3 linked regions of the Phyllobacterium zundukense genome follow. The protein of the gene in region 2 interacts with the protein of the main gene of each other region in a pairwise test. Links are inferred from orthologs where the notes say so. Each region holds a gene or a part of one and is shown on either strand. Other genes may lie near its edges.

The links.
Region 1: the proteins of dnaE (region 2) and BLM14_RS26910 interact in binary tests that used the Escherichia coli proteins (3 or more experiments, as listed by UniProt). The link is inferred for Phyllobacterium zundukense from one-to-one orthologs.
Region 3: the proteins of dnaE (region 2) and BLM14_RS15565 interact in binary tests that used the Escherichia coli proteins (3 or more experiments, as listed by UniProt). The link is inferred for Phyllobacterium zundukense from one-to-one orthologs.

Annotation. Positions count from the first base shown.
Region 1 is NZ_CP017943.1:259,128-262,248, reverse strand. The notes cover bases 3-2,971. They hold BLM14_RS26910 (pyridoxal phosphate-dependent aminotransferase), read right to left. Parts: upstream 2,122-2,971; coding sequence 883-2,121; downstream 3-882. Other genes in these bases: BLM14_RS26905 (LysR family transcriptional regulator), read right to left, coding at 2,245-2,971; BLM14_RS26915 (isocitrate lyase/phosphoenolpyruvate mutase family protein), read right to left, coding at 36-908. In the rest of the region: more of BLM14_RS26905, read right to left, coding at 2,972-3,121. UniProt on the Escherichia coli protein: Shows aminotransferase activity with methionine and histidine as substrates, and to a lesser extent also with phenylalanine.
Region 2 is NZ_CP017940.1:2,069,359-2,073,530, reverse strand. What follows is about bases 153-4,172. They hold dnaE (DNA polymerase III subunit alpha), read left to right. Parts: upstream 153-471; coding sequence 472-3,972; downstream 3,973-4,172. Other genes in these bases: BLM14_RS10400 (DNA polymerase IV), read right to left, coding at 4,096-4,172. Outside these bases: BLM14_RS10410 (ABC transporter ATP-binding protein), read left to right, coding at 1-79. UniProt on the Escherichia coli protein: DNA polymerase III is a complex, multichain enzyme responsible for most of the replicative synthesis in bacteria. This DNA polymerase also exhibits 3' to 5' exonuclease activity. The alpha chain is the DNA polymerase catalytic subunit.
Region 3 is NZ_CP017940.1:3,103,532-3,106,589, forward strand. The notes cover bases 16-2,921. They hold BLM14_RS15565 (DNA polymerase III subunit gamma/tau), read right to left. Parts: upstream 2,422-2,921; coding sequence 610-2,421; downstream 16-609. Other genes in these bases: recR (recombination mediator RecR), read right to left, coding at 16-106; BLM14_RS15560 (YbaB/EbfC family nucleoid-associated protein), read right to left, coding at 268-591; BLM14_RS15575 (HIT domain-containing protein), read left to right, coding at 2,707-2,921. In the rest of the region: more of recR, read right to left, coding at 1-15; more of BLM14_RS15575, read left to right, coding at 2,922-3,058. UniProt on the Escherichia coli protein: Part of the beta sliding clamp loading complex, which hydrolyzes ATP to load the beta clamp onto primed DNA to form the DNA replication pre-initiation complex.

The sequences.
Region 1 (3,121 bases), on a different replicon or contig from region 2:
GAATTGGCGGCGGGCTTTAGCCGCATCGTCCCTACCTATCTCAGGAACCGCTTTTCGTCGGCCTTGACCTCGTCCATCTTCTGAAGCCGGAAGATCTCTTCGACGGGCACGATGTCCTTGTGCACGTTCTGCACGCCGCCATCGGCGATGATCCGCCGGAAAGCATCCTGCATCGCAGTCGTCGCGGCGCGGATACCATAATTGCCGTAGATCGTCATCTTGATGTTGCCGAGCGCGCGGATACGCGTGGCGTTGAGTTCCGGATAAGCGTTCGGAACAATGACGAGCGGGACGATGCCCTTCCAGGCGCGGGAAAAACTCTCGATCTCGGCCGGGTCCTTCTTTTTCGAGTGGATCAGAACCATGTCCGCGCCGGCCTCGGCATATGCCATGCCGCGCTTCAGCGCTTCCTCTTCGCCGAGGCCCGCAATCAGGGCTTCCGTGCGGGCAATGACGAGGAAATCCGGATCGCTGCGGGTGGAGACCGCAGCTTCGATCTTGCCCTGGAATTCCTCGATGCGCAGCAGTTCCTGGCGGCCATCGGCGGCCAGGCTGGTGACCTTCGGAAAGGTCTTGTCCTCGATCACGACGGCGGCCGTGCCCGCCTTTTCGTATTCGCGGATGGCATGGATCACGTTCAATGCGTTGCCGTAGCCCGTATCGATATCGGCGACGATCGGCAGCGAGGACTGACCGGCGATCGCCCGCAGCATATCGAGATGCTGGGTCATCGTGATCAGGCTCATATCGGCAAGTCCGTAGAGCGCCGAAAGTTCGAAGCCGGAAGCCCAGAGACCGTCGAAGCCGGCCTCTTCGGCGAGGATGGCGGACAGCGGGCTGTGGGCCGCCATGATGTGAACGAGGCCGCGTTCGGCCATGCGGTCACGCAGTTGCTTTGCTTTGCTCATAGATCTTCTCACTTTCGGAAAGGGCTTCGCACGCGGCAAGGATGCGGCCGCAGGCGTGCTGCAGCTCTTCGACCGACGCTGCATAGGAAATGCGGATATAGGGCGAGGCCATGAAGCCGCTGCCCGGCACCACGGCGACGCCGAAATGCTCCAGCAAGTACAGGGCAAAATCCGTATCGGTCTCGATCACCTTGCCCTGAGGGGTGGTGCTGCCAATCACGCCGGCGCAATTGACGAAGACATAGAAGGCGCCGTCCGGGGTGCGGCATTTGAGTCCTTGTGCCTCGTTGATCTTTTCGACCACGAGATCGCGGCGCTTGCGGAAGCTCGAGACGAAATCGTCGATGTAGTCCTGGTTGCCGCCGATCGCCTCGATCGCCGCATATTGCGAGATCGAGCTGGTGTGGGACGAGGTCTGACCCTGGATCGTGTTCATCGCCTTGATCAGATCCTTCGGCCCGGCGCCGTAGCCGAGGCGCCATCCGGTCATGGCGCTGGATTTGGAAACGCCGTTGACCGTCAGCGTCCGGTCGATCAGGTCAGGTGCTGCCTCGGCCATCGTGGCGAAACGCACGCCATAAACGAGCTTCTCGTAGATATCGTCGGCAAGCACGTGCACCTGACTGGGGCGGCGCAGAACGACGGCCAGCGCAGCAAGCTCGGCCTTGGAATAGACCGCACCGGTCGGATTGTTGGGCGAGTTCAGCATCAGCCACTTGGTGCGCGGCGTGATCGCCGCCTCCAGATCTTCCGCCTTCAGTTTGAAGCCGAAACGTTCGTGGCAGGCAACGAGAACCGGCTCGCCACCGGCAAGCCGCACCATGTCGGGATACGACACCCAGCAGGGTGTCGGGATGACGACCTCGTCGCCCGGATCGAGACTGGCGAAGAGCGCATTGAAGACCACTTGCTTGGCGCCGCAGCCGACGGTGATAGCGTCGATGTCGTAGTCGAGGCTGTTGTCGCGCAGGAGCTTCTGACGGATCGCCTCACGCAGCTGCTTGACGCCGGCGACAGGCGTGTAACGCGTCTTGCCCTCACGAATGGCAGCTATTCCAGCTCTTTGCACCACGTCGGGCGTATCAAAATCCGGTTCGCCCTGGCTAAGCGTAATGACATCGATTCCCTTTTCCTTCAGGGCAGCGGCGGCGGCGGTCATGGCCTTGGTTTGAGAGGGACGGACGGCTTGTAGTCTTTTGGCGATGAGTGACAATGCAACTCTCCTCGAAACACCGGGTTTGACCCAGAACTAGCTAAGGTAACCGCAACGCGCCAATTGCGGCATCGCACAAAGCGGGCATAACGATCGCATTTCCCGATGGAATCAGAAGCGCGACTATTTGGCTGGGACGTCTTCCTCCGTCATTTTGCGGCAAAGCCGGGTGAGCCAACGGCAGAAGGCGCGGGCGACATCCGGGTTGTCGCTGCGATCGATCGCATAGGCACGGTACTGCATGCCGCTTGGCGCGCGTGACCCGGCAAGCACTTCCAGAAGGCCCTGTCTGATCAGCTCCGCGACGACGATGTGCGGCGTCACCAACAGGCTTTGCCCGGTGGTGACCGCCGGCAGGGCGAGATAGTGATGATCGTAACGGGCGCCTGAGGTGATATCGGACGTCTTCAGGTCCATTCCGCGCAGCCAGGTCGGCAGGATGTCGGGCCGGGATGTCACTGCAATTACCGAGGTGCTCCGCAAGGCCTTGAGGCCGCGGCCGGCGACACAGTCCGGGGCACCGACGCAGACGAGTTGCTCGTCATGGACGTCCCAGCGGTCGGCTGGCTCGGTCAACATCAGGTCTCGGGTCAACAGCACGTCGAAGCTGTCGGTCGAAGCGGGTGCGGACAACGTGCTGATGACGTCGACCGTGACGCCGCCCATTTCTTTGGAGAATTCGCGCAAATTGGGGATCAGGACCGTATAGGCGAAGGTGGAAAGCGACGTCCGCACGACGAGACGATTGGCGTCCGTCCTGTCGCTGCGACGCATCCGCTTTGCGGTGAAGAGGATCGTATCGAGCGGCTCGGCCACGGCATCGGCGAATAGTCGTCCGAAGTCCGTCAACTGGCTCTGGCGGCCGCGCCGTTCGATCAGCTTTGCCCCGAAATACTCCTCCAGCACCGCAAGATGGCGGCTGACCGAGCTCTGGGTGATGCCAAGCGTCTTCGATGCCCGCGTGACGCTGTTGTCTCGTGCGACCTGTACAAACGCCCGC
Region 2 (4,172 bases):
CGCAACCCACAATTTCGAACTCGCGCGCCGCATGGACCGGCGCGTGACGCTCAAGGACGGCAAGATCACCAGCCTCTGATCGATTCGCGCCCTTTTCATTTTCCTTCCATTAATATTTCAAAAACCATAGCGCCGATAGGCGCTTTGGTACGCTTGACTTTAGAACAAAAATAGAACAAAACATAGACATAGAGACAACGACGAAGGGTTTTACCGATGAGCGAACTTTTCCAGGACGTTATGTCATTCGTTACAGTCAGCCTGTTCATTGCGACTTTCGCAATGTGGGTCAGCGCAATCTGAAAGAATATCGGGATCGTCGGCTTCAGAGTTTCAGGGCTGACGATCCCGGCTTCTGTCCACTGTTGAAGCCGGCCAAATCTTCAAATCAGGTGGACACATCATCGCGCATGTCGGACTATGACGGCGCGGTGAATCGGTTTCTCCGTTCAAGTCTTCGGAGATGAAAAATTGGCAGACGGGCAGAGCAACGGCGGCGAAAGCAACGCGACAAAACAGGCGCTGCGCTTCGTTCACCTGAGGGTTCATTCCGCATACTCGCTGCTTGAAGGCGCCTTGCAGGTCGCAAAGGTGATTGATCTCGCGGTGTCGAACAAGGCGCCGGCGATCGCGATTACCGATACCAACAATCTTTTCGGTGCCCTTGAATTCGCGCAAAAGGGATCGAAGGCGGGGCTGCAGCCTATTATTGGTTGCCAACTCGATATCGCCTTCCACGATCAGGCAGAGGAAAGCCGTAGTGCTAACCGGCGCGAGGCGCTTGGTCTGGCGCCGCTTGTGTTGCTTGCGGCGACCGAGGAGGGCTATGCCAATCTCGTTCGCCTTGTCAGCCGTGCCTATCTGGAAACGCCCGCCGGCGATCCGGTCCACATCACATCGAATTGGTTGCCTGGCCGAACTGACGGCATCATTGCCCTGTCGGGCGGTCCGGAAGGTGCCATCGCCAAGGCGATCAAGGATGATCGCATCGACCGCGCGCGGCAGCGACTGATCGGTTTGAAAGCGCTGTTTGGTGACCGGCTCTATGTCGAGTTGCAGCGCCATCGAGGCTATGATCGCGCTCTCGAGGCAACGCAGGTTGAACTCGCCTATGAGCTTGAACTGCCGCTCGTTGCCACCAATGATGTATTTTTCTCCAAGAGCGCCGATTACGAGGCTCACGATGCCTTGCTGGCAATTGCCGCCGGTTCGCTCCTTTCGATCGACGACCGGCGGCGTCTGACGCCGGATCACTATCTCAAGAGCGAAGATGAGATGGTGGACCTGTTTGCCGATCTGCCGGAGGCGGTGGAGAACACCGTCGAGATTGCGCTGCGCTGCTCCTACTATCCAAAGAATCGCGCGCCGATCCTGCCGCGCTTTACCGGTGAGAGTGGCGATCCAGAGGCGGCGTTGCAGGCCGAAGCGGACGAATTGGCACGGCAGGCGAGGGAAGGTCTCGCGCAGCGCATTGAGACCCTAGGGCTCGCTGGCGCCCACACCCGCGAGGAATATGCGACACGTCTCGAATACGAGATTTCCATCATTACCCGAATGAAATATCCGGGATACTTCCTCATCGTTTCCGACTTCATCAAATGGGCGAAAGCCCATGATATTCCTGTGGGTCCTGGTCGTGGTTCCGGCGCGGGTTCGCTCGTTGCCTATGCGTTGACCATTACCGACGTCGATCCCCTCCGGTTCTCGCTGCTGTTCGAGCGCTTCCTCAATCCAGATCGCGTTTCGATGCCTGACTTTGACATCGACTTCTGTCAGGAGCGGCGTGATGAGGTCATACGTTACGTTCAGGGCAAGTATGGCCGCGATCAGGTGGCACAGATCATTACGTTCGGTACCCTGCAGGCGCGAGCCGTCCTGCGCGACGTCGGACGCGTGCTGGAAATGCCCTATGGCCAGGTCGACCGCCTGACCAAGATGGTCCCGGCCAATCCCGCCAACCCGGTAACACTGTCCAAGGCGATCGAGGACGAGCCACGCCTGCGCGAGGAGCGCGACAAGGAGCCGGTGGTCGAACGGCTGCTCGATATCTCGCTCAAGCTGGAAGGGCTGTATCGCCACGCCTCGACCCATGCGGCGGGCATCGTGATCGGCGACCGGCCCTTGTCGGAACTGGTGCCGATGTACCGCGATCCGCGTTCGGATATGCCGGTTACGCAGTTCAACATGAAAATGGTGGAAGAGGCGGGGCTGGTTAAGTTCGACTTCCTCGGACTCAAGACGCTTACCGTCCTTCAGACCGCCGTCAATCTTGTCAAGCGGCGCGGCATTACCGTGGACCTTTCCAATCTGCCATTCGATGACAAGCCTACCTACGAGATGCTTTCGCGCGGCGAAACGGTCGGCGTGTTCCAGGTGGAAAGCACCGGCATGCGCAAAGCCCTGATTGGCATGCGACCGGACCGCATCGAGGACATCATCGCGCTCGTCGCGCTCTATCGGCCGGGTCCGATGGAGAATATCCCGACCTACAATGCGCGCAAGAATGGCGATGAGGAGATGGCGTCGATCCATCCGAAGATCGACCATCTTGTCAAGGAAACCCAGGGCGTCATCATCTATCAGGAACAGGTGATGCAGATCGCGCAGGAAATGTCCGGCTATACGCTGGGTGAAGCCGATCTGCTGCGCCGCGCCATGGGCAAGAAGATCCGCGCCGAAATGGACATGCAGCGGGTGCGTTTTGTCGACGGTGCCGTCGAACGCGGCGTGACCAAGCCGCAAGCCAACTTCATTTTCGACCTTCTTGCGAAATTCGCCGACTACGGCTTCAACAAATCGCACGCCGCGGCCTATGCAATCGTGTCGTTTCAGACCGCCTATATGAAGGCGCACTACCCGGTTGAATTCCTTGCTGCATCAATGACATACGACATGTCAAACACGGACAAGCTGAATGATTTCCGCCGCGAAGCGGTGCGGCTTGGTATCGAGGTGGTCACGCCATCGGTGAATACGTCCTATCGTCTCTTCGAGGTTGGCGAGAACCGGATCTTCTATTCGCTGGCAGCCATCAAGGGCGTCGGTGAGGCCGCAGTCGACCATATAGTCGAGAAGCGCGGCGCGACGCCCTATGCCAGTCTGGAAGATTTTTGTGAGCGGATCGACCCGCGAGTCGTCAACCGGCGCGTCTTCGAAAGCCTGATAAATGCTGGCGCCTTCGATTGTTTCGGACGCGAGCGTCCGGCGCTGATTGCCGGTCTCGATCGTATCATCGGTCATGCACAGCGCACGCAGGAAGACAGCGTCAGCGGTCAAGCCGATATTTTTGGTGGCATGGCCGCAGGCGGGACGCAGACGCTGCAACTGCCAGCAGCGGCCCCTTGGCTCTCGGCGGAAAAGCTGCGGCGCGAGTTTGAAGCAGCCGGCTTTTATCTTTCGGCACATCCGCTCGATGAGTACCGGCCGATCCTGGAAAAGATGCGCGTGCAAACCTGGGCCGAGTTTCAGGCGGCGGTCAAACGTGGCGCCAATGCCGGGCGCCTGGCCGGTACCATCACGGCGAAGCAGGAGCGCAAGACCAAGACTGGCAACAAGATGGGAATCATCCAATTCTCTGATTCTTCAGGGCAATTTGAAGCAGTGCTCTTCTCGGAAGCCCTGGCGCAGTTCCGCGATTTGCTGGAGCCGGGCAGGTCAGTGGTTGTTACGGTCGGTGCCGAAGACCGGCCGGAAGGCATCAGTCTGCGCATCCAGACGGCCCAGTCGCTTGAAGATGAGGCGACACGCATGCAGAAGGCATTGCGGCTCTATATGCGCTCCAGCGAGCCCCTGAGCGCCATTACGCCCTATCTGGCGCCGCAGAACGATGGCCAGGTGGTGAGCCTCATCCTGATCAAGGAGAATGGCGCGACCGAGGTCGAAATCGAGTTGCCGAACCGTTATCGCGTCGGACCGCAGGTCGCCAGCGCAATGAAAGCCATTCCCGGAATTGTCGAAGTCGAAATGGGGTGAGAAGGCAGCGGCGATCAACCTGTTACATCTAAATTGCAATCCAAAATTGAGATTCTCATACCAAATTGACGAATTCTCGTGCTGTTTTTGACCGAATTCGGCTGAAACTGTTCCAATTCCATTTCATTCGATTTCATCCGGCACATTCTTGGTTCGGGATTGTATCTTCCCGAACGTGTAACCAGTTTCCACAGCGTGGT
Region 3 (3,058 bases), 1.0 Mb from region 2 along the record:
TGAGATGCAGGGCCGCCCGACGGGCGGAACGCGGCCCGAGCCCCGGCACTTTGGCCAGCAGCTGGATCAGGCGTTCAATTTCAGGACCGGCGATTCGCTTCGACATGTCGCCTTTTTATCTCCCCCCTTGCGGGGGAGAAAGCGATTTCAGCATCTTGGCTCTTGCCAAGTGCTAGAAATCGCAAGAGAGGGGATAGTGAGCCACATATCCAGCAGAATCCCCTCTCTTGGGCTTTCTAAGGATTTAGCAAAGAAGCCGCCTAAGCGTCAAAACGGCAGCTTGAAACCGGGCGGTATGGGCAATCCGGCGGTCAGCGCCTGCGTCTTCTCGGCCATGATCGCCTCGACTTTCGCCTTGGCCTCATTGTGCGCGGCGATGATCAGGTCTTCGATGACTTCGATGTCATCTTCCTTGAACAGCGACGGATCGATGGTCAATGCCGTCAGCGCACCCTTACCGGAGAGCTTGACGGTGACGAGACCGCCGCCCGCATGCCCTTCCGCCTCGAGCGCAGCAATTTCTTCCTGCATCGCCGCCATCTTGGCCTGCATTTCCTTGGCCTGTTTCATCATGCCCATTATGTCACGCATGGAAAAAACTCCTGTTCGTCAGTCATCTTCTTCGACGGGCGCGAGCGCATCATCGCCCAGCACGCCGCCGTTCGTCATTTCGCCGTCAGTTTGCCCGGCGGGTGTCGCGATGCGCACATTGATGATCTTGGCGCCGGGAAATTTCGACAGGATCGCCGCCACATCCGGATCGGCGCGAGCATCGCTCAACAGCGAGTTACGTTTTGCCGTTTCGGTTTCATTGATCGTGGCACTGCCCTGCTCACGCGACAGTGAGACCATCCAGCGGATGCCCGTCCAGTCGCTCAGCTTCTGTGACAGGTCGGTCAAAAGCGTCTTTGGCGCATTGTCGGTCAAGTTGATCTCAAGCCGTCCAGGCTTGAGGCTGACAAGGCGCACGCAGTTCTTGACCATGATCTTGAACTGCATGTCGCGCTGCTTTTCGGCCAGCGCAATGATGTCCTCGATGCTGTCCACTGGCACCGCGGGTCCTTCTTCGACCGCTGGCGGTGGCGGAGCGATCGGCTCGGGCCGCGCTGCCGGTTCCACCAGAAGCATGGTGGCGCCGCCATTGGAGCTGACCGAGCCGCGCGACGATGCCACCGCATCGGTAGCGCGCGCCATGGGTGCGCCACCATTCCCGGGGCGCGGTCCGTCGGCGCGCGGCGCTTGCGGCAAGAGCGATCCGCCATCCTCCAGTGATTTCAACGCTTCATCAAGCGTCGGCAGGTCGGCGGCGTGAGCCAGCCGGATCAGCAGCATTTCTGCCGCCTGAACCGGGCGGCTGGAATTATCGACCTCGGTAATACCTTTCAGCAGCATTTGCCAGGTACGCGATAGGACCCGGATGGAAAGCTTCCCGGCAAAATCCCTACCGCGTGTGCGCTCGTCTTCCGACAGCGAAATGTCATCGGCGACATCGGGTGTGAAACGGATTCGCGTCACCAGATGGTTGAAATCGGCAAGATCGGTCAGGACCACACTTGGATCTGCGCCGACATCATACTGCGCCCGGAATTCCCGCAGGGCCGTAGCGACATCACCGCGCATCAGCATCTCGAACAGATCGATGATGCGGGCGCGGTCAGCAAGTCCAAGCATGGAGCGGACTGCGTCCGCATCGACAGTGCCCGCACCGTGGGCAATGGCCTGATCGAATATTGACAGTGAATCGCGCACGGACCCCTCGCCTGCCCGGGCGATCATGCTCAGCGACGCATCGTCTACGGTGATCGCTTCCAACTCGGCGATCTTCTTCAGGTGGCGGATCAAAACGCTGGTGTCGATACGGCGCAAGTCGAAGCGCTGGCAGCGCGACAGGACCGTGATAGGAACCTTGCGTATTTCCGTTGTGGCAAAGATGAATTTGACGTGCGGTGGCGGCTCTTCCAGCGTCTTCAACAGACCGTTGAAGGCCTGATTGGAGAGCATGTGCACTTCATCGATGATGTAGACCTTGTAGCGCGCCGACACCGGGCGGTAGCGCACCTGTTCGATAATCTCGCGTATATCGTCGATACCGGTATGGGAGGCGGCATCCATCTCGATCACATCGACGTGCCGCCCTTCCATGATCGCCTGGCAATGTTCGCCGGGCACAGACAGGTCGATCGTGGGCTTGTCGATTTCCGCGGTCTTGTAATTGAGCGCGCGGGCCAGAATGCGGGCCGTGGTGGTCTTGCCGACACCGCGTACACCGGTCAGCATCCACGCCTGCGCGATGCGCCCGGTCTCGAATGCATTGGTCAGCGTGCGGACCATCGGCTCCTGGCCGATCAGATCATCAAAATTCTGCGGGCGATATTTGCGGGCGAGCACGCGATAGGCGCTGTCTGCCGTTTTGGTGTCCATCGCGTTTGATTCCGCTCCTGCATTAACTTCTCGCGTGCGTCACAAGTTTGGACCGCCATGCACCGCAGCGTCAATGCCGCTTGACGGCTTTGACACAGGCCAGGTGACAAAGAAGAAGGGTGGGAGGCTGGCACGGCGACCCGTGCCTGGCTCGTTGGGGCTGCTTCCTTCCGGACCTGACCCGGTTGGCGAGTGGCTCGTCCACCACCAACCTCCCGAGGCTCATATCGTCAATTCAGACGCAAAAAGCAAGCGGGACAGCGAAAAAACTGTTATCTAGGATGAATCATGACTTTTACGCTCGATAGTAAGCTTGCAGCTGACACATATTCCATTGCAAGGCTAGGCCTCTGCGATCTGCGCCTGATGAATGACCGCCGCTGGCCCTGGCTCATCTTGGTGCCCCAACGCCCCGGAATCTGCGAGATTCATGAATTGACCCCGCTGGATCAGACAATGCTGACTTTCGAGACGGGGATTGCGGCACAGGCTCTGAAATCTGTGGTTAATTGCGAAAAGATCAATACAGGCGCGCTCGGCAACATCGTTCGCCAGCTGCATCTGCATGTGATCGCCCGCAATACCGGCGATCCCGCCTGGCCCGGACCTGTCTGGGGGTACGGCACGCGCGAACCTT